Endozoicomonas gorgoniicola: one gene and its partner. The protein of the gene in region 1 interacts with the protein of each later gene in a pairwise test. Links are inferred from orthologs where the notes say so. Each region holds a gene or a part of one and is shown on either strand. Other genes may lie near its edges. The genes, in order: plsB and ybgC.

What was found.
Region 2: the proteins of plsB (region 1) and ybgC interact in binary tests that used the Escherichia coli proteins (3 or more experiments, as listed by UniProt). The link is inferred for Endozoicomonas gorgoniicola from one-to-one orthologs.

Annotation. Positions count from the first base shown.
Region 1 is NZ_JAPFCC010000001.1:4,157,313-4,168,458, reverse strand. The notes cover bases 4,795-7,910. They hold plsB (glycerol-3-phosphate 1-O-acyltransferase PlsB), read right to left. Parts: upstream 7,567-7,910; coding sequence 5,023-7,566; downstream 4,795-5,022. Other genes in these bases: NX722_RS18860 (ETS domain-containing protein), read right to left, coding at 7,688-7,910; NX722_RS18870 (class I SAM-dependent methyltransferase), read left to right, coding at 4,795-4,955. Also shown: tRNA (adenosine(37)-N6)-threonylcarbamoyltransferase complex dimerization subunit type 1 TsaB, read left to right, coding at 1-93; NX722_RS18890 (LysE family translocator), read left to right, coding at 292-930; NX722_RS18885 (putative adhesin), read left to right, coding at 1,082-1,693; NX722_RS18880 (C1 family peptidase), read right to left, coding at 1,898-3,043; NX722_RS18875 (undecaprenyl-diphosphate phosphatase), read left to right, coding at 3,270-4,073; more of NX722_RS18870, read left to right, coding at 4,149-4,794; more of NX722_RS18860, read right to left, coding at 7,911-8,785; NX722_RS18855 (hypothetical protein), read right to left, coding at 9,307-9,693; dapE (succinyl-diaminopimelate desuccinylase), read right to left, coding at 9,709-10,851; NX722_RS18845 (endonuclease/exonuclease/phosphatase family protein), read right to left, coding at 11,013-11,146. UniProt on the Escherichia coli protein: Catalyzes the transfer of an acyl group from acyl-ACP to glycerol-3-phosphate (G3P) to form lysophosphatidic acid (LPA). This enzyme can utilize either acyl-CoA or acyl-ACP as the fatty acyl donor.
Region 2 is NZ_JAPFCC010000001.1:2,793,882-2,804,640, reverse strand. What follows is about bases 4,148-6,876. They hold ybgC (tol-pal system-associated acyl-CoA thioesterase), read left to right. Parts: upstream 4,148-5,156; coding sequence 5,157-5,597; downstream 5,598-6,876. Other genes in these bases: NX722_RS12860 (cell envelope integrity protein TolA), read left to right, coding at 6,814-6,876; tolR (protein TolR), read left to right, coding at 6,358-6,801; tolQ (protein TolQ), read left to right, coding at 5,657-6,343; NX722_RS12880 (SEL1-like repeat protein), read left to right, coding at 4,489-5,019; NX722_RS12885 (response regulator), read left to right, coding at 4,148-4,514. Also shown: Holliday junction branch migration DNA helicase RuvB, read left to right, coding at 1-731; more of NX722_RS12885, read left to right, coding at 1,071-4,147; more of NX722_RS12860, read left to right, coding at 6,877-7,683; Tol-Pal system beta propeller repeat protein TolB, read left to right, coding at 7,749-9,089; NX722_RS12850 (OmpA family protein), read left to right, coding at 9,239-9,811; tol-pal system protein YbgF, read left to right, coding at 9,827-10,717.

The DNA of each region.
Region 1 (11,146 bases):
AATCATTACGGTAACGGACACGCTGTTTCAGCAGAACAGGCGATGCCCGTTTACCTGCGGGACAAAGTTGCACTCAAGAAGAGTGAGCGTTAATTGTAGGGGGGTATGTCTGTCAGTTTTGCCATACCCTTCTAACAATGCCTCATGACCCAGAGGTTTATCACAGTCCTTCAAACTCTCACCCTTTCAGCTCCCACTCTGGCTGCTTCAGCTGCTGGGTAGTTTGACAGTAGTGTGGGTGAGCATGTCTAATGATTGTCAGCTGCAATAAACTTCAACATCGGAGTAAAAATGGAAATAATAAACTTCGCTGAATATATTCCTGAATTAGTTTCTGTATCGATGATTGCTATTTTCATGGCGATCATTCCGGGAGCTGACTTTGTAATGATCACCCGGAACAGTATTTTTTTTAGCCGAAAAGCTGGAATATTTTCATCTTTGGGTGTGAGTGCTGCTCTTTGGCTACATATTACCTATTCAATAGCAGGGCTTGCCGTAATAATTTCAAAATCGATCTTACTTTTTTCCATAATAAAATATTTGGGGGCAGCGTATCTGATTTTTGTAGGCTGGCAGACATTTAAATCTAAAAGTGATATTGAAATATGCGGAACAACAGGCTTAATGAGTTCATTCTCAGCATTTAAAACTGGGTTTATAACCAATGCATTAAACCCTAAAGCCACTGTCTTTTTTCTCAGCATATTTACTCAAGTTGTTAAACCAGAAACCCCAATAGCCATACAAATAATGTACGGGGCAATCATATCTTTTACTCATTTGGTTTGGTTTACTTGCGTGGCAATTTTTTTGACTCAACCAAAACTGCTTAAAGCGTTTAAGAAGTCTAAAAATACCATTGAAAAATTAGTCGGTGGTGTTCTGGTAGCTTTTGGTGTCAAGGTGGCAACCCACACAGGCAGCTAGCAGTGGTTCCTGTTTGTGTTAACCTTTGCAGGGCTGACACCTGACAGCCCACGTTTGACAGTGGCTTAACGGACTTCGCAAGCTTCGTTGAAGAAAATGGATGCTATAGTGTTTCTGTTATTAGCCTTCAATTATATGCAAACCTAATAAAATGAATCCGAGTACTGTTTCACACCCTGCCCCGGAAATGCACAAGCAGTTACTGGATGGAAAACTCAACCTGTTTGGTTTGAACTGGCATAAAGAGAATGTCCAGAACCTGATTATTCTAGCCCATGGAGGAATAAAAAAATCTAATGCTCTCAAGGTGAGTCGACATATTACCATTCCCGTATGGACAACCTTGTTTTTTTATGCGCCTGCTGGCTTTGTACTTTTTACTAACAACAGTTTAAGTAAGTTAATGAGAGGAAAATACCCCCCCCTGGAGGCTGTATTGCCCAATGAAAAGACACCCAACTATGAGCTGTTCTTTGATAGTAAGGATTTTTCTTTAAAGGACGAGGCTATCTATATAGACCTCATTGATGGCCGATATGATTTTACCCCATCCTTTGCTCAGCACCCGTTCAGAGTCTACGACGTTGTCACTACAGAACCATCCGGTTCCAAAGGCATTTCCCTGGAGGAAGTTCTCAATGTGCTTTACCACACAGGCCATCCCTACCCGCAAATCCACTGCATGTTCTGTCGCAGCATATACGGAGCAGAGAGCCAGTATTACAGACCTGGTTATCACAACCCTCCATTCAGTTCTAAATAGTCTGAAGTTCTGCAAATATCACAGCCTGCCTGACTCAGCCAGAAAAGACTTGAGTTTGTTGACAGTTACCCGCGTGCCGGAGACATTGCGACATTAGCGGCTGATCATTACGGTAACGGACACGCTGTTTCAGCGGAACAGGCGATGCCCGTTTACCTGCGGGACAAAGTTGCACTCAAGAAGAGTGAACGATAGCGTAAGGGTTTATTTTCCCGGGGAGATGGGTTGAACAGCATCCAGTGTAATGCCGCAAAAATCGTTATATTGGTCGTTTATCTCACCTGTTTTCCCCCTCCTCATCATGACATATCCCCCTTCGCCCCATTGATCTCCCCAGCTGTTTTTCACGATCCAGTAAGGCACATTTTGTTCATTTACACCATAGCCCACTAACAGCACTTCGTGGTCGAGGGAGTTTACTCTGTTTTTTAAGCACTCCGGATCATCATAAATGCCTTCTTTGTAGAGCATAAAACTTTTTAAATAGGCTTTAATGGCCACTGAAACCGGACCATCCAGTAATGCTTCCATGACAGCCAAATCATCTCCTGGCTCTATTGTCCTGATTTTTAAACCATTTGGGATTTGAATTTGTTTGCATTTGTTCATCATTTCCAGAGTGCAAGGGTAATCGATTCCAGAGCCAGAGGTGTAGGGGCAGCTTTCTTCAGTGCATAAGGTGTAGTTATTGGCATTCAGATAAGCATAAACATCAAGTGCAGTACCTCCCTGGCACGCAGGATTTGCTCCATTGCAGGAGCCAAAGTACTGTTCACTAAAGGATGTCAAAGGATTTCCCAGGCGCTTATAGTAGCCTTCCAATGCACCTGTGGTGCCAAAGAGCCAGCAGCTTCCGCACTGTCCTTGATTTTTGACCGGAGTCACCGCTCCTTTTGTCCTCCAGTCAATGGCACTGGGCAATGTTTTACCGCTGTATTTAAAAGATGAAACTATCGTTTTGGTAAAACTGGTTGATGCCTTTTTATGTTTGAAACCTGATTTGTCATAACCAAAATGATTTTTTTCAAAGTCATCGACACCAATATCAAACAGGCTGTTTATGCCTGCCGTTGGATACCTTCCTTCGGCTGTACTTTTGGCGTTGTATTTCATGGCGTCAGCCATATTTTCAAAAAAAGTAGCTTTGCGGGTTTCGTATTCCGAGGTGCCGCGTTTTGGCCTTTCTGAGGGTTGTTTAAATTGTTCCAGGAACTGTTGGAACTCAAGCTCTGTGTATTGAGGTGCATAACTGGTTAAATCATTGGATGAATATTCTTCAAAAGGCGCTGAATGCGCTGCTGAAAAAAACAGTGTTAAAAAACTGAACACTGAGGTAATCCAGATCTTCATAGTGTTACTTCTCAGGGGTGATTAAGAGACACAATTGAAAATACTAGCGATTTTTGCGGATGTTGTTTGAACATTTCCTCATTAACACAGAGTTGTGATTGCAATTTATTGGGAGACTATCTATTGGGAGACTACCAATCTGAGAAAACAGCCAAAACAGGCTTGAGATAGCACTGCGGTGGGCGACATACTGTATAACGTTACAAACGGATTCAGGAGCACCCTCATGGATTTTTTGCAGATTATTGTTCTTGCGCTGATACAGGGTATTACCGAGTTTCTGCCGGTTTCCAGCTCGGGGCATCTTATTCTTCCGGCACAGTTGTTGGGCTGGAGTGACCAGGGGCTGGCGTTTGATGTGGCGGTACATATCGGTACGCTGGCTGCTGTCATTGGATATTTCCGCAACGATATCCTCAAAATAGCCATCGACTGGCTGGGTTCACTGGTGGGCAGAGGTTCAACCTTTAACAGCCGTCTGGGGTGGTACCTGATTTTTGCCACCATTCCCGCTGTGGCATTTGGCTTTGCCCTGAAAGCCATTGGGCTTGATGAAGCCATGCGGACAATTGGTGTCATTGCCGGAACCACTCTGATTTTTGGTGCGCTACTTGGCTGGGCAGACCTTAAAGGCAAGCGTATTCAACCTCTGGAAAAGCTGACATTCAGGCAGGCTATGATCATAGGCTTTGCTCAGGCCATTGCCCTGATTCCTGGGACTTCCCGTTCCGGTATCACCATGACCGCCGGTTTAATGCTGGGATTGACCAGAGAAGCTGCTGCCCGCTTTTCTTTTCTGTTATCCATTCCGGTCATCCTTGGGGCAGGCTCTCTGCTCACTCTGGATCTGGTTAAGGATGCTGCTCCGGTTGACTGGTCAGTACTGTTGAGTGGTGCAGTGGTTGCGGCTGTCAGCGCCTGGGTCTGTATTCATTACTTTCTGGCATTTATTAACCGTATCGGGCTGATGCCGTTTGTTATTTACCGGTTCTGTCTTGGTGCTGTCCTGCTTTGGGTGATGCTGGGCTGAGCGGTACGCTCCGCCCCCCTTAACTGCTAAACTCCCATTTTTTCGCTTATGTCTGTTTGAATGAGAAAGCTGCGGATGTCCTTTTCTCTTTATATTGATTGTTCCGGTCTGGTTGAAGGGCTGGAAAAATATCATTGCCTTAAAAAGCTGCATGATAAAGTACCATGCTCTGAATGGGTGACTGATACCAGAAGCTTGCCTAAAGGCTCATTAATCCTGGGCTTTGAGGAGGATGTACTCTGTCTGCGTCGTGCGGGTGATAAGGAAAAACCGGTATTTGTTGACTTTGTTGGTGGTAAGGCAGGGCATCGCCGCAAGTTTGGTGGTGGTAAAGGGCAGGATATTGCCAAAGCAGTCGGTTTGAATAAAGGCGTAACCCCTCATGTGCTTGATGGTACAGGAGGGCTGGGGCGTGATGCGTTTGTGCTGGCCACTCTGGGTTGTTCAGTGACTCTGATTGAACGTTCGCCGGTGATTGCGGCTCTGCTACAGGACGGTATTGATCGAGCAAGACTGGCCCCGGAGGTGGCCGCTATTGCCAACCGTATGAAACTGATAAACGAAGACAGTCGTCAGGCTATGCAGACCATGGTTGCCGAAGGTCAACAGTTTGATGTCGTTTATCTTGACCCGATGTTTCCCCACCGGGAAAAGTCGGCACTGGTGAAAAAAGAGATGCGCATTTTTCAGGATTTGCTGAGCGGTGACCCTGATGCCGATGAGCTGCTGGCACCGGCAGAAGCTCTGGCAGCATACCGGGTGGTGGTTAAACGCCCGAAGCATGCGCCAGACCTTTCTGGCAAAGAACCAACGTATCGTCTGGAAGGCAAAGCCTGCCGTTATGATATTTATGCCTTCAAAGCATTTGGTAAAGATAAATAAAAGTGCGATAACAGTAACAGACTGCTGCAACGCCCTGTGTCGTACAGGGCGGCGGCCTTGCAGTGATTCACTGCTGATCCGGTTCCAAAACAGGCACCGGCTGACTTTTCGTGGTTTGCAGAATACTGTGGCGTACTTCGCTGGTCAGCACCTTGAAGGCTTCTTCAGCCACCATCACAACGTCTTCGCCAAAGTTCAGCTTGTTGGTCTGACAGATGTCCAGTACACCGTTCAGGCGTAGCTGCCCGATAAAGCCTTTGAACAGGGCTTTATCAAAGAATTCCGGAGCATTCAGGCCGTGAATGATGGACAGGCGCTGAGCCAGGTCACGGCTCTGGTTTTCCAGAGTCTCCTGCTCAATGGAGCCAGTGCCATTACTGATCAGCAAACTGATGACCATGTAGAAACGCTCAATGGTCTGGGAAATAGCACGGGACAGAACCGTCAGCATCACATATTTGGATGAACTCTGTTCTGGCTGGTAGTAGACCCTGTCACTGTCAACGGTAATCAGCCCTTCGTCCACCAGAGTGTTTAACCACTTGCGCACGACTCGCATAAAGCCCTGCTCACTCCAGTGCAGGAACAATTCCGCTTTCAGGTAGGGGTACAGAATCGTACAGACGCGGTAAATTTCACGCAGAGTCAGACAGTCGTTGTTGACAAACAGGCAGCACAGCAACGATGGCACGGCGAACATATGCAATACGTTGTTGCGATAATAGGTCATGGCGACAGCGGTTTTTTCGTCCAGACTGTACACATCACCCAGAGAGTCGCTGATTTTGGTGACAACATTCAGCTTTTCCGCATAACGCAGCATGGCATGACCGTCGAGGTCGGTCATTACGGTTTGTGAACTGTATGGACACTGGCTCATGATTCGGCAGTAAGTATCCAGCAGCAGAACCAGTTCCTGCTCGCCCAGCGCATGCCGGGGGGAGGACAGCAATGCCATCGCCACCAGGTTGATTGGGTTCAGAACGGCTGCGGAGTTGATACCACTGGCGATATTAAAAGCCAGCTGATTGGTGGCGTCTTTCAGCCAGGCTGGTTTTTCGTTGACAGAAGTGTGGTCTTCCCAGTCCGGCACCTGCTTGTCCAGCAGGGTTCCCAGGTCAATGGGTTCGCCAAAGTTCAGCCAGGCTTTACCGAACTGATCCTTGAGCGCGGCAAGGGTACTGAAAACGTCCAGAGGGGATTCTTTTTTCTTGGACTTGCCACGCAACTCTCCAAGATAGGTTTTCACTTCCAGCAGTTTTTCGTAACCGATATACACCGGTACAAAGGTTACTGGCTTGCGGCTGTCACGAACATAGCTGCGCATACTGATCGACAGCATACCGGTTTTCGGATTCAGGGTTCGCCCGGTGCGGGAACGGCCACCTTCCACGAAGTATTCAATCGGGAAGCCTCTGGTCGACAGAGTGTGCATGTATTCATGGAACACATTGCTGTATAGCGGATTGCCACGGAAGGTCCGGCGCATAAAGAAGACACCGCCTTTGCGCAAAATAGTGCCGACCACCGGCATATTCAGGTTGATGCCTGCGGCAACATGTGGAGGTGTCAGACCTTCATAGTACAAAACATACGACAGCAGCAGGTAGTCGATATGGCTGCGATGACAGGGAACATACACAATGCTGTGGGTCTGGGCCAGGTCGCGGATTTGTTCGACATTGTTAATAGAAACGCCGTCGTATTGTTTGTTCCAGAACCAGGTCAGCACGATATCCAGAAAGCGCAGCACCGGGTAAGAATAGTCCGACGCGATTTCGTTGGCATAGGAGCGGGCTTTCTGCTCTGCCTCTACCAGTGTGATGTCGTGGGCTGCGGCTTCGGCTTCAATAGCTTGACGAATCTGTGGCGTATGGATCAGGGTATTGACCAGATTGCGACGGTGGGACAGGTCGGGGCCTATTACCGACTCGCGCAGCTGGCGAAAATGTACTCTTAGTATCCGACCAACTTTGCGCAGGGTTCGCGGGTGATCCTGACCTTCATCAACAATCTCGCGCAGAGACATGGCTGGATTGAAATGCACCATGGAGTGGCGACCATGCAGCAGGATGGCAATAAACTTGCGAAACCGGCCACCCAGGCTGAAATTCCAGTCGAAGAGAAGTTTTAGGGCTGAATGTTCTTTGTCCGGGGCTCTCCCCCAGAACACGCTGACGGGAACCAGCTGAACGTCACTGCCTTCCTGTTCTTCTACCCGCTTCAGCAGGTTTTCCAGAGTGTTGGAGTGCTTTGGGCGTTCCCGTTGTAAAATAAGGCCTTCCTGCCGGGTCAGAAAGAAGTGAGCCCGGTCGCCCTCCCGGGCATCGGCATCAATGTAAGCGTAAGGGCGAGGCAGACCGGCTTTCCGGCAGACGTTCTCAAGCATCAGCAAGTCAGACAGGGAACGGTTGCGCAGAACGTAACAAACCGGCTTGTCAGGCTGAAGGCCAAGGGCTTCAGCGCTATTGTTTTGAACCGTAGGCCTTGTCACCAGTGCGAGCAGTTTACGCAAACTGTGAAAAACATAGCGGCTGAGTGTAATGGGTTTATGCATGGAATGGCTATAGCCTGCAAAACAGATGAATTTGGTCGGGTAAAAGGTGGTCAAGTCGCACACCTTTGCAAATGGCGTGATTTTAGCTTGATTGTGTTTGATGACGCAAAGTGGCAGATCAATTCCTTTGTGGGTAGTTATCATGAAAATGCATTTATGTCTGTTTGTTCTGACTTTAGTCTTGATGTGATGCCTGGCGGGACTGGGACTGTAGGTTTGAAACCTTCGGATGCTTCAAGTCAAACTGGAAATGACACATTTTCGGCTCTTTCAGGGGGACAAGTCCTTTACTACATCTCTGCAGATTGCGCATTGCTCTGGACAGATTGTCATAAGATACCTTGTTTCCCTTGTACCCTTTATTAATATTCCATAGCCTGACCAACCCGGGAGTGCTGAGAATACGGAACAGCCCTGTATCTTTATTGCACCATTCAATAATATCCGGATGTTCACCGCTATCAACGAGGTGCCATAAAAAAGGGAGCAAAAGCAATCTGGGGCGATAGTTATCATCGTCCCGGGTATCTTCACTGTCGCTGGCATCTTCACTGTCGCTGGTATCTTCACTGTCGCTGGCATCTTCACTGTCGCTGGTATCTTCACTGTCGCTGGTATCTTCACTGTCGCTGGCATCTTCACTGATGCTGGTATCTTCACTGTCGCAGGGTTCCTCACTGCTGCTGGTTTCTCCACTGGCGTAAGCTGATTCAACAGGGTTACTTTCAAAATTTATGAATGACTCACAGTCAGGAAGTATGTCCATGGACTCAGTACTGCCAGACTCTTCCTCTGTGCAAAACAGTGACTCAAGCTCAAAATGCGTGGATACACTAAGATCAGCAGATGTGGAAAGCGCCTGAATGGACACTACATCAATAATCTCCTCCTCCTCTTCTTTGAACAACCATTCATAATCAAAATCAAGCAAGGTACCCCAGTTGTCGGGGTAGGCTTTCTGGCAAGGCGTCGTACCGCATTTGGGGCAATATTCTGTCGGATTATAGGTGTGGTCAGAGGTCGGGTCATTATCGTCACCGTCATCGTGATGACAGGGGTGTCTGAGGCACAGAGATACCAGTGGGCAATGGCCGGCAGGGCAGGTTGAGTCTGATTCGCCGGAATAGCAATAGGCGTGGCCTGGCGGGTGCTGAGTGGTCATGTCAGTAGGCTGGGTGACAGCGGTCTGCTCATATTCGGGAAACAACAGGGTTTCCTGATCCGACTGATCCATTCGGGATGGCTTCTGGTAAAACACCCAAGTCATCAACATCAATGAAACCTGCCTGATCGTCTGCCACGTCGCTGAATAGCTTTCGCCAGAGAGCAAGCCAGAAGACGGAATCGTGGCAACAGCACTTCTGACCCCCGGAAAATAAAAGTGAAATCTGCACTTATGAAGTGTGTAACCGAATCCCTGGTCTTCAATATGAAACGGGTAATGAGAAAAGAGGGTGGACAGCTTTTGGTCAGTGAGTTCAGGTGGCAATGTTGTTGTCAGACATGAAGCTTCAATACGATTGAAGGGCAGGTGAGGGACAGCAGTGGTCGTAGATAGCTCTGCAAAAAGCAAAGGCTGAAAGAACGGACAGAAAAGCGCCAACAGCAGAATTAAACAGCTTCGGAAACCAGGTATTTTTCCATTTAACACTTTCAGCTCCTTTCTGCTATTTGTATGACAGAGCTTTCAGGAAGCTGGAAGTGTAGTCAGTTTTTTCTCTATAGAAATATAATTTTCATCACCGGTGGTGAAGAAAGCCGCTTTTCCCCCTCATAGCAGTTTGTATTATGTATTTACCCGGCATTCGGCCAGGACAGGGTGCCCTCTTCTCCGGACTCTGTGATCTGCCACCACTCATCCATATCTTCACCATCTGACCAGGGTGCCGCATTGGCACGAACCCGACACCGGGCAAACGCCTGCAGGCTTCGGGCGCACTCCCGGTCATCAGACCAGGGTGTTTGAGGTGATTTGAACCAGATGCTGGTCCAGGCTTTGCCCACAGCATTCTCGACGATCATCAGGGGAATATGCCCGTTCAGGACGAAATCGTGAATCACCTTACCGCTCTGCACGGTTTCAATGGAAGAAAAACAGCTTTCAAGCCAGCTCTGAATATCAGCCAGCTTGAGGTTTTTGGCGTAAATTTCGATGTCTTGAATCGTATCAGGCGTTGTCATATCAGTTGTCAGCAGTTAATGCTTATCGGTCAGCAAGTGGGTCAGAATGCCCTGATAAATCTGGCTCAGATCATCAAGGTCAGACGCTTTAACACACTCATTGACTTTGTGAATGGTGGCGTTCACAGGTCCCAGCTCAACGACCTGAGTACCTGTTGGCGCAATAAATCGACCATCGGATGTTCCGCCGGAAGTCGACAGCTCGGTAGCCCTGCCGGTAATCGCCCTGATAGCTTCACGGGTGGCATTAACCAGGGCGCCGGGTTGGGTCAGGAACGGTTGTCCACTGATATGCCATTCAATGTCATAGCTCAGTTTGTGGGCGTCCAGAATGGTCAGAACGCGTTGTTGCAGCTGTTCGGCAGTGACTTCCGGGGAAAAGCGGAAGTTGAAGTTTACCTCGCATTTGCCCGGAATAACATTGCTGGCACCTTCACCCGCCTGAATATGCCAGATCTGGAAACTGGTGGGCGGAAAGTACTCGTTGCCATTGTCCCAGACTTCGCCAGTCAGCTCAGACAGTGCCAATGCTACTTCATGTACCGGATTTCTGGCCAGGTGCGGATAAGCCACGTGTCCCTGAATACCCTTGATCACCAGATGACCGTGCATGGAGCCGCGACGACCGTTTTTAATTACATCACCAACCAGACTGGTACTGGAAGGTTCCCCAACGATACACCAGTCAATTTTTTCGTGACGGGCTTCCAGATGCTCAATTACCTTGACGGTGCCGTGTTTCGCTGGCCCTTCTTCGTCGCTGGTGATCAGAAAAGCGATGGAACCTTCGTGGTCGGGAGATTCCTGAAGAAATGCTTCACAGGCAGTGACCATAGCGGCAAGGCTGCCTTTCATATCGGCAGCACCACGACCGTGCAGCATGCCTTCGTCGTCAATGATGGGGGAAAAGGGTGGATTGCCCCATTTGTCTTCAGAACCTGTGGGAACCACATCGGTATGGCCGGCAAAGGCGAGTACAGGGCCAGTGTCGCCTTTGCGCAGCCAGATATTATCCACCTCGCCAAAGCGTAATCGCTCTACTTTGAACCCTAAAGGTTCCAGCCGGCTGATCATCAGTTCCTGACAGCCTTTATCTTCCGGTGTGACGGAAGCACGGCTGATCAAATCCATGGCGAGTTTCAGGGTTTCAGAAGTCATGCAGATTCTTCAGTCTTTATGATTTATTAAGCGTCGATTGTAGCACTGGTTCCATGTTTATTGTGGAAGCTACTCAATCTGCTCCCAGGGTCCGGGCGCTCACGCCTGCAATCAGCAGACACAACAGCATAAGACTGTGCAGGCTGGTTTTTAGCGTTTGGTTATTCAGCGAAAGTAAATTTCGCCTGAACCATAAAATGATCAGATAACTCAACATTTCCGTAATGATAGAGCTTCGCATTATAGGATCGTTGATACATACGATTGTCGTCTAATGCCCTGAGCGGGGTTATTT
Region 2 (10,759 bases), 1.4 Mb from region 1 along the record:
AAAAAGCAGGGGATCTGGCAGCGCTTCTGACCAACCTGGAACCTAATGATATTCTCTTTATTGACGAGATTCACCGGTTGAGTCCCGTGGTAGAAGAAGTGTTGTATCCAGCCATGGAAGACTATCAGCTGGATATTATGATCGGTGAAGGACCTGCTGCCCGCTCTATTAAACTGGATTTGCCGCCGTTTACTCTGGTGGGGGCTACCACCCGGGCAGGCTTGCTGACATCGCCACTGAGGGATCGGTTTGGTATCGTTCAGCGGCTTGAGTTCTACAGTATTGACGACCTGACTCATATTGTGGAGCGTTCTGCCGGAATACTGGGGGTAGAAATTGAAGAGGTGGGAGCCAGAGAAATTGCCAGACGTTCCCGTGGTACTCCCCGTATTGCTAACCGGTTGCTGCGCCGGGTGCGTGACTTTGCGGAAGTGAAAGGCAGTGGCCTGATTGACCAGTCTACGGCAGATGCCGCATTGAATATGCTGGATGTCGATGCCAGTGGTTTTGACCATATGGACCGGCGTCTGCTGCTGGCTATGATTGAGAAGTTTGATGGTGGCCCTGTCGGGGTAGACAGCCTGGCAGCCGCCATCAGCGAAGAGCGCGATACCATTGAAGATGTACTCGAACCCTATCTTATCCAACAGGGCTTCATCATGCGCACACCACGTGGCAGGATGGTCACCAGGCATGCCTATACGCATTTTGGCCTGGGCGCCAAAGAATAACCGTTGCTGATCTGTCAGGGGGGGACTTCTATCCCCCTGCGAGCATTTCTGAGAGCGAGAAGCCTCTTCACTTTCCATAGCCTTTCCATAGCCTTTCCTGCACTTCTGTTGATACCCGTTTTTTGTCGGTCAGATTAAATTCAGTTGGCTGGAGTCCCGTTAACTGTCTATGTTGTGACTTGACCTCAATTTACTAGCCAAAGGACGCAGCGTACGGGCAGGCAACTGTTTTTTTAGCTGCAACAATCTCCTCTGCTCATTGCAGGCACTTTCTCCGTTGGGGGAATCATGTATTGAGGCTGGAGCAGAATCCGGGGCGCAAAACGTATCAAACGATTTATGTCTACCTCAATCAGGCAAAAGATTACGTTATTTACCCTTGCACCTGCTGTCGTTTTCTACAGCCTTGTGACGGCTGTATACCTTTATTTCACCTTTCATGCCGCTTCTGTGGAAATCAGTCACAGTCACCTGGAGCAGAGCCTTCGTTATGCCAGTGTCATCGACGGACATTTGCAGGGAATACATCTGGCGGGCAAGAGTCTGGGGCTGCTGCTGGATCAGCAACCTTCATCGGAGAACCTGAGTGCAGTGCCTGTAAATGCATCAAAATTGCTGGGGAATGCACGACTGGTGCTGGGAGTTGGGCTGACCTTTCCTTCTCAGCCGGAAAAAAATCGTTACTGGAATAAACGTGCAGATCTGTTTTCCAAAATGCCTGACCATTATTCCGTACCTGATCTGCCTGAAGCGCTTTTACAGGAATATCTTAATGGGCAGCGAGTTAAACCGGACTGGCATGTTAACCGTGTTTCCAGCCAGTCTGCGGTGTTTCGCTCTACTTATATGGTGCCGGTATCGTTTCGTGATGGTGCCTTCGCAGTATTGCGGATTGATATTGATGGCTCTCTTTTAACGGCTCCGTTGATTTGGGCAGACACAAGAACCCGGCTGGTCATACTCGACCGGCAGGGTATAACGGTTTACGCAAACAGTATTTTTCTGGAGAAGAACAGGGAACTGCGTACTTTAATTAACAGCGGACCTTGTGACGGTTACAGTCAGATCAACGCGACCCGTGAAGATACCGGTGAACTGGTTGATTTTATTACCCGCCCCATTAAAACCCATTTGGGTAAGCCGCCCTGTGCTGTTTTTGATGAGGCATTCCGGCGGGTGACGGATAACAGGCAATCTATTAATTTCAGGGTGGAGGTGCGCGGCGTAAAGAAGTGGGTCACTGCTACCCCAATTCCTTCTACTGGCTGGTATTTCAGTATCAGCATTCTGGAAGAGAGCATTCTGCAGCCCATTGTTCGTCAGGCGGTAATCAGTGTAAGCCTGATTGCGCTGGTGTTGATTCTGACCATGTTTAGCCTGTGGGCGGTATCTGGCCTGATTACGCGCCCACTGAACAGGCTGAAGTCGCAGATGAACGAATTTGCCACGCCTTATGGTCTGAATTCGGATGACCGTCATTGTGATGAGGCGGCCAGTCTGGATTACAGCTTCAATATGCTACTGCAGAGGCTACAGGATCGTGAGCGGTCGTTGCAAAAAGCCAGGGTGAACAATATCGGTCATCTGGTTCAACAGCTTAAAGGTCAGTATTTTTATTTTAATCTTGATTCGGGCGGAGTCGTGACTTACGTCAGCCCTTCTATCAAGGCCATCCTTGGTTATGGTGAGCAGGAGTTCGCCGGCAGGATGCACCTGTACCTGTCGCCTTCCGGATTGAACCGGGGGTTTTCTGATAAGCTTTCCGCGCTGGTATCCGGTCAGTGGGAAGAAGCCTTTGAAGTGGAAATGGTGCATAAGGATGGCAGTGTCCGCCGGGTGGAACTGTTCTGCACGACTCATGAAAAGCCGGTAACGGTAGCCGGTGAAGACTCTGTAAAGCACGGGCAGGTGCCGGTTGTTATTGAGGGCATGGCGAACGATATTACAGAACGTACTAACGATACCGAGAAGTTCAGACAGTTGATTGCATCAGCTCCGGATGCAACCGTGATTTGTAATCAGGACGGTATTATTTCACTGGTCAACCGGAAGGTCACGGAGCTGTGTGGCTTTATCGAGTCACAACTGGTAAACATGCCTTTGGCTCTGCTGGTGGCTCCCGAACGACGCTATGGCGAACCCTTGCTGGCTCCGGTTGATCCTGCCAGACCTGAATACCATTGTGTTGATGAGTATCTTACAGAAGGGATTACTGAGTCAGGGCGTCGTTTTCCCATGGAGGTGTCCAGCAATGTACTGGAAACGGCAGAGGGAAAGCAAATTTCCATTGTTCTGAGAGATGTCACGGAACGCAAGCGCATTGAAGGAGAGCTGGTTCAGGCCAAGACCAGCGCGGAACAGGCGAGTCAGGCCAAATCAATGTTTTTGTCCAATATCAGTCACGAATTACGTACCCCGCTCAATGGTGTGTTGGGTTATGCGCAGCTGCTGTTGGCGGACGCCCGGGTGCCGGAACGTTATCGGGATACCCTGTCTTCACTGGAAGAGTGTGGGCTACACCTGATGACCTTGATTAACGATATTCTCGATATGACCAAAATTGAGAGCAGTGGTGTTGAGCTGGACTCTCAACCTTTCGTGCTTGAGAGAATGTTGAGTACTGTACGAGCAAACGTTAAGGAAGTTGCCCGTTCAAAAAATCTGTTTCTGGACGTGGATGTTGACCCGAACATCAGCCCGGAAGTTGTCGGTGACAGTGTGAAGCTGCGACAGGTATTGATCAATCTCATGGGTAATGCCGTTAAGTTTACCGACAATGGCAGTGTTATGCTGCGGGTGAACAGAGAGCGTCGACGGCTCAGTTTTGCCGTGATAGATACTGGAACGGGTATCAGTGCAACGGATCAGGCCCGGCTGTTTAAGCCCTTTGGTCAGCTCAAATCCGGGCGTAAGCAGGGAGGAACCGGTCTGGGGCTGGCGATCAGCTACCGTCTGGTTAAGGCGATGGGCGGGGAGTTGAAAGTGTCCAGCCAGTTGCATCGCGGCAGTAAATTCTACTTCAGTCTTCCTTATTTGCCGGTAACGGTGGATGCCGGATCGGCTGTGGAGCATAAGCTGGAGCAGCCCGGAGTACCAGAGGATTATCATAATCGACGTATTCTGGTGGTCGATGACAGCGAAACCAATCGGGATATGCTCAGTAATGCCCTGCGCAGTGCGAATTTTATAGTAGAAGAGGCTGCGGATGGGACTGAAGCTGTCGAGCAGTGCAAGCAGTACCATTATGATCTGGTGTTAATGGACCTGAAAATGCCGGTCATGGACGGCGTGACGGCAACCCGGCTGATTCATGAGCAGTCAGATAACGAAGCGCTCAGTGTGATAGCGGTTTCAGCCAGTGTATCGGACGCGACCCGTGAGAGCGTTGGCAGTGCTGGAGTGTGCGACTTTATCAGCAAACCCGTCCGCTTCAGTGAACTGTTCAGCAAAATCTATCGCTGGATAGGGGAAGGCGCTGATACTCAGCACAGCAAAACCTGCGACACCGATTATACTGACGTGTCGCTGGAAGATGTTGAAATGATGCTGTCGAGTATTTCTGCCTGTCTTGATATCGGTGATGTCAGTTCTCTGAACGATCTGGCAGAACAGTGGTCAACAAATAATAAGGGCCTGGGACATTATCCGGGGCAGATCAAACAAAGCTGTGGAGCGCTGGATCTGACCGGATTGGAAAGCATCAGGGAAGAATTACTGGGTCGATTACGAGCTGCTGATCGCTCAAGAGAGGTCAATAATGATGAAGGATATAGAGAGACCTGAACACAGATATAGGCTGTACGGCGTATTATTGATACTGACCATGTTGGTCGCTGGTTGCAGTAATAATGTCCGGGTTGATGCCCAGCCATCGGCTCCCGGTGTCTTTGGGGACGGTTTTTCACTGTCTGAAACATCCTGCCACAGAGTCACGGGTGGGACGGCTGAGCTGCCGATTGACCAGTACCATGCCGGACGGTGCTATGAGCAGGGTGTCGGAGTGCCAGCCTCTATGGAGCAGGCCTTCAAGTACTACACCATGGCTGCCCGCTGGGGTATTCCTGAGGCGCAGGAAGCCCTGAGACGATTTGGCCAGCCGGTGCCGCAGGCTGATATGCTGCAGCGCCAGCAGGGTATGGAACAGAAATTGCAGCAGGACCGGCGCAATGAAAACCTGCAGAAACTTGAACGAGAACACATTGATGCCATTCGATGGCGCGGTTACCATGCACCTTATCACTATCACCACCGGCGCTATCACCACCGGCGGTGTCACTGGTGCTACTAGTACATCGTTTCATTCAAACCGTATTCTGGTAGATGGCTTCAATGCCTTCTACGCGCTATGTGAGTATGCCATCAAAGTCTTTCAAGGTTTTCAGCGATCTGGTTTAATGACCTTACTGAATATATGAGTACACTGTCGTGAGTTCTGACGCCCCTTTTTCCAGCCTTCAGCGGGTTTATTACGAAGACACTGATGCTGCTGGTATTGTTTACCATGCCAATTACCTCAAATTTATGGAACGCGCTCGTACTGATTTGTTGCGGCATATTGGTATGGGGCATCAGGTCATGAGTGAATTGGGCAGAGTGTTTGCGGTGACCAGTGCTGATGTTCGTTTTCGTCACCCGGGCAGACTGGATGACGAAATATCTGTAACTGTAGAAATTTCTGAAGTAAAGCGTGCCAGCCTTGTTTTTCGTCAGTCCGTCCTGCTCAATCAGGGGCTGAATAATGAGCGGGTACTGTGTACAGGAGAGTTTGTTGTCGCCTGTCTCGACAGCGCTTCAATGAAGCCTGTCAGTATTACAAAAGCCTTACGGAGTCTATGCCTGAATGTCAGCAACACGTCACAGGTTTGATGGTATGATACACCCTGTTTTTAAATTAACTGCAAGCGAGGTAATCAGTGGCTGATAGCATGTCCATATGGTCGCTGATCAGTAATTCCAGCTGGGTTGTGCTGTTAGTATTGCTGATGCTGATTGCGGCTTCTGTCGCTTCCTGGGTGATGATTGTTCAGCGTGGTTTGTTGATTCGTAACGCTCAGCAAAGCATGCTCGAATTTGAGGATCGGTTCTGGTCGGGTATGGACCTTTCCCAACTGTTCCGGGAATTGCAGGATAACGCCAGTCCGGACGAAGGTCTGGAGAATATTTTCAAGGCAGGCTTCCGTGAGTTCAGCCGCCTGCGCAGCCTGGGGACCTCGGAAGCGGATGCCGTTATGGAAGGCACCCAGCGAGCTATGCGGGTTGCCATTTCCAGAGAACAGGAGAAACTGGAAACCCATCTGCCATTCCTTGCCAGTGTCGGTTCAACCTGTCCTTACGTCGGCCTGTTCGGAACCGTTGTCGGGATTATGAACTCGTTCCGTGGACTGGCCCAGGTGCAACAGGCGACGCTGGCTTCTGTTGCCCCGGGTATTGCTGAAGCTCTGATGACTACAGCGGTTGGCCTGGTTGCAGCCATTCCGGCCGTTGTAGCTTATAACCGTTATGCGTCGCGGGTTGATGCCCTGCTCGCCAGCTATGAAACCTTTGCCGATGAGTTCCACAGCATTCTGCATCGTAAGGTTCACAGCCGTTCCAACCGACCAGAAGCGGGCTGAGGAGACTACTGTCTATGGCGCGCTCCAGAACAGGTCGCAAAGTGATGTCGGAAATCAATATGGTTCCGTTTATCGACATCATGATGGTATTGCTGGTTGCCTTTATGGTCAGTGCTCCAATGCTGACCCAGGGGCTGCAGGTCGACCTGCCAAAAACAACCAGTCAGTTAATACCCCTGGAAGAAGATATTGAAGCGTTGATTATTTCAGTCAAGGCGGATGGTGAATACTTCATTGATCTGGGGGCAGAACGGGAAGCTGCAAAAGGACTGGATGTGATTGCTGAAAAGGTGGGCAAGGTGTTGTCTGCCAGCCCCCGTACCCAGGTGTTGATCAAGGGAGATCGAAAGGTGGCTTATGGCTCTGTGATTGAGTTAATGGCAGGGCTGCAGTCAGCCGGTGTCGAAAATGTCGGACTGATTACTGATCCGGCGGAACTGGATCGGCAGGAAAACTAACGGCTGCTGCTGATGAAGAAAGTATTGAACCGGATACTGAACAAGGTTTTTCGTAAAGCAGCCTTTCGTGGCTACAGTTTTCCAGTTGTCGTCTCGCTTCTTTTGCACGCCTCATTATTACTGCTGCTAAGCACCAGCTGGTCGGTTGAGCGTCAGTTGAATATTGTTCCTCCCCGCAATATCAAGGCGAGTCTGGTTGAAACAGTGCAGTCTGCTCCGCAGCCCCGCCCCCAGCCGCAGGTAGACGACTCTGCTCGCAAAGCTCGGGAGGCTGCTGAGCGCAAGCGTCAGGAAGCTATTCGGGAAGAAAAGCAGCGTCGTCTGGCAGAGGAAAAACGCCAGCGGGAAATTGCCCTGCGAAAAGAGCAGGAAGCCCGGGAAAAAGCGAAAAAAGAAGAGGAAGCGCGTAAGGAACGGGAGCGTCAGCGCAAACTGGAAGCAGAAAGGAAGCGCCAACAGGAAGCTGAACGTCAACGCAAACAGCGGGAAGAAACACTGCGCCAGCTGGAACAGGAACGAATCCAGAGAGAGCAACAGGAAGCGGCAGCCCGGCAGGCTGCTGAACAGGCCGAGAAAGATGCGGCAGAGGTTCGCTATTACAGCGAGTTGCTGAATAACCTCATTGTTAATAACTGGAATCGTCCGCCCAGCGCCCGCAATAATATGACAGCATTGCTGCAGGTTACCCTGTCGCCATTTGGTGACCTGCTGGAAGTTAAGCTGCTGGAAGGCAGTGGCAGTGACTCTTTTGACCGTTCTGCGGTACAGGCCGTACAGCTTGCAGCGCCATTTCCAGAGTTAAAAAAGCTGGATCGCAGAATATTTGATGCCAGCTTCCGACGCTTTAATTTCAGGTTCAGGCCAGAGGATCTAGTTCGATGACTCGTTTGATGACTCGCTCGATAAATACGACAACGAGCCACTTTGACCCGGGGAGAGGGGGCACTATGACAACAGTCAGATGGTTTGCATCCTTTGCCCTGCTGCTTCTGGTTCAGCTGGCTCTGGCGATGCCGGCAAGGGCTGAGCTGACTATTGAAATTACCCATGGTAATGATCGTGCGGTACGCATGGCTGTGGCACCGTTCAGTTTTGACGGCAAGACAATTCTGCCAGAAGATATGGCAGGAACCATCAGTGATGATTTGCGACTCAGTGGTCTGTTTGATCCGCTGAAACGGGAAGATATGCTCAGTTTTCCCAGCAAAGAGTCCAATGTCTTCTATCGTGACTGGAAGGTGCTTGGGGCTTCTTATCTGGTGATCGGCCGGGTTAGCCAGAGCAGTGGTCAGTATACGGTTGACTATCAGCTGTTCGATGTACTGCGCCAGCGCTCTATTCTGAAAGGGCAGGTTCGGGGCGTTGAAAGCCAGCTGCGAACCATGGCGCATACCATCAGTGATGCTGTCTACGCAAAAATCACCGGCATCCCGGCCGATTTTTCAACCCGCTTAATGTATGTGACTGCCCAGAGACATAGCATTGATAACACCGATTATCAGTTAAACTATGCCGATGCCGATGGAAAGCGGGCGCGTGTTATCGTCCGTTCCAAAGAGCCTATTCTGTCGCCTGCCTGGTCGCCAGACGGCCGTCGTATTGCTTATGTGTCTTTTGAAGCGGGTAAGCCTGCTATCTTCCTGCAGGAACTGGCAACAGGCAAACGACAGAAACTGACTGACTACAAGGGTCTGAACAGTTCGCCGGTATTCTCTCCGGACGGTAAGCAAGTAGCCCTGGTGTTGTCTAAAGGCGGTAATCCGGATATCTATGTCAAGGATCTGGCTTCCGGCAAACTGAGTCAGCTGACCCGACATTATTCCATTGATACTGAACCGGACTGGATGCCAGACGGCAACAGTATTGTTTTTACCTCGAACCGGGGTGGTAGTGCGCAGATTTATCAACTGGATGTTAAACACTTGTCTGATGGTTCTGTGGAGGCAGTTGGCAATCCCCGTCGCCTGACGTTCAAGGGACGTTTCAATGCACGGGCAAAAGTCTTCCCGGATGGTAAATCGCTGGCCCTGGTACACAAGGGGCAGGGCGCAGCCGAATTTAACATCGCAATTCTTGATCTGGACTCCAATCGCCTGAGGTTGCTGACATCAGCACAGCTTGAAGATTCGCCCAGCGTTTCTCCGGGAGGCCGAAGGCTGATCTATGCTGTTCAGGGGGGGAAGCATGGTGAACTGGGTATTGTCACTGCGGATGGTAGGGTAAAATACCGCCTGCCGTCGGCGACTGGTGATGTCCGGGAACCAGTCTGGGGGCCTGCGGTTAGGTAAACGCCGTAAAAAAAGTAGTTGTGTGTATCGCGTTTGTTGCGGTGTGGGCTAGTCCCGTGTAAAGGGTTCTGATACTGTACTGCAACAATCTAACTAACATCCAACTAACTAATATCCAACTAACCAACATTAAACAATTGGAGTCTGTAATGCGAATTGCCAATTATGTTAAGGCAGCCACCTTGGTGGCTTCTGCCCTGTGGCTGGCAGGTTGTGCTTCTACCGGTGGTGAAAGCACATCCGGTGCGGAAACCACGGTAACACCTGAAGAAACGGTTGTGACTGAAAATGTGGTGATTGAAACCATGCCAGTACTGGACCCGGCGGTACAGGCTGTTATGGACAGTGGTGACGTTCAGGCGAGTGCGGAAGAGGTTGAGATGCTGCTGGAGCGCGACACGTTTAACTTTGCTTTTGACAGTTCCAAGCTGAGCGACAGTGATTATAAGGCTCTGGACGTACAGGCGGCTTACCTGAACTCTGATCAGGGTATGGGTAAGAACATTATTGTGCAGGGACACACTGACGAGCGTGGTACCCGTACTTATAACCTGGCTCTGGGTGAGCGTCGAGCCAATGCGGTGAAAGACTATCTCGAAGCGAAAGGCGTAGCCAGCAGCCGTATTGATGTGATCAGCTTTGGCTTCGAGAAGCCGGTTGATCCAGCCCATAACGAAACAGCCTGGGCTAAGAACCGTCGCGCACAGATTGTCATTAACTAATAACTGAGATAGCTAATGAGTTTGAAACCTTTATCCAGCTCTTTCCTGATTCTGGCCAGTTTGCTGGCCGTTCCGGTACTTGCCGCAGTACCTGTTGTTGAGTCTTTGCCAACGGCAGAGGTTGTCAGAGAAACCGCTCAGGATGCCACTCCAGTGTCAGCGCCAGAGAGTGTTGAACGTGTCATTCAGAGTGCGCAGACTCAGCAGGTTTCTGAAGAGAATAGCCAGCCCCGGTCGCAATCGGCAAACAGCACGGCTTATTTTCTCAATCAGATAGAAGAACTGCGCAAAAGAAACATGACTCTTGAGGGGCGTGTTGAAGAGCTGGAGTTTCAACTCAGGCAGAACGAAGCGGAGTTTCGTGATCGTTACCTGGATCTGGATGCCCGTATCAGCAGGGCGATGGGTGATCAGCCTGCATCTGATTTGACCGGCGATCGCTCTGCCAATATCAGTCAGGCAGCCGAACCGGGCAATTCGCCGGTTCAGCTGCCTGCCCGTCAATCACCTGAAGAGTTGATGGCTGGGCGTGAGCAGACTGAGTATCAGGCGGCTTTCGGGTTGATCCGTGATCGCAAATTTGATCAGGCGCTGGTCGCTCTGCGCAGGTTGCTGGAAGAATACCCTGATGGAAAACTTTCCGATAACGTACAGTACTGGCTGGGCGAAGTGCTGATGGCCCAGGGAAAGCTTGAGCCTGCCCGTGATGAATTCAGAGTTGTCATGGAGCAATACCCGGACAGTGACAAGGTGCCTGACGCAGCCTATAAGCTGGGTCGGTTATACGACTTGCTGGGTGACAAGGCTGAAGCCCGAAAGTACCTTGAATCGGTAGTCAGCCAGTACCCCGAAAGTTCGGCTGCAAGGCTGTCTGATACTTATCTGCAGAGTATGTCGGATAGCTGAGACAGGAACTTGCCAGGCTAACCTTTAACACCATGCTTGCAT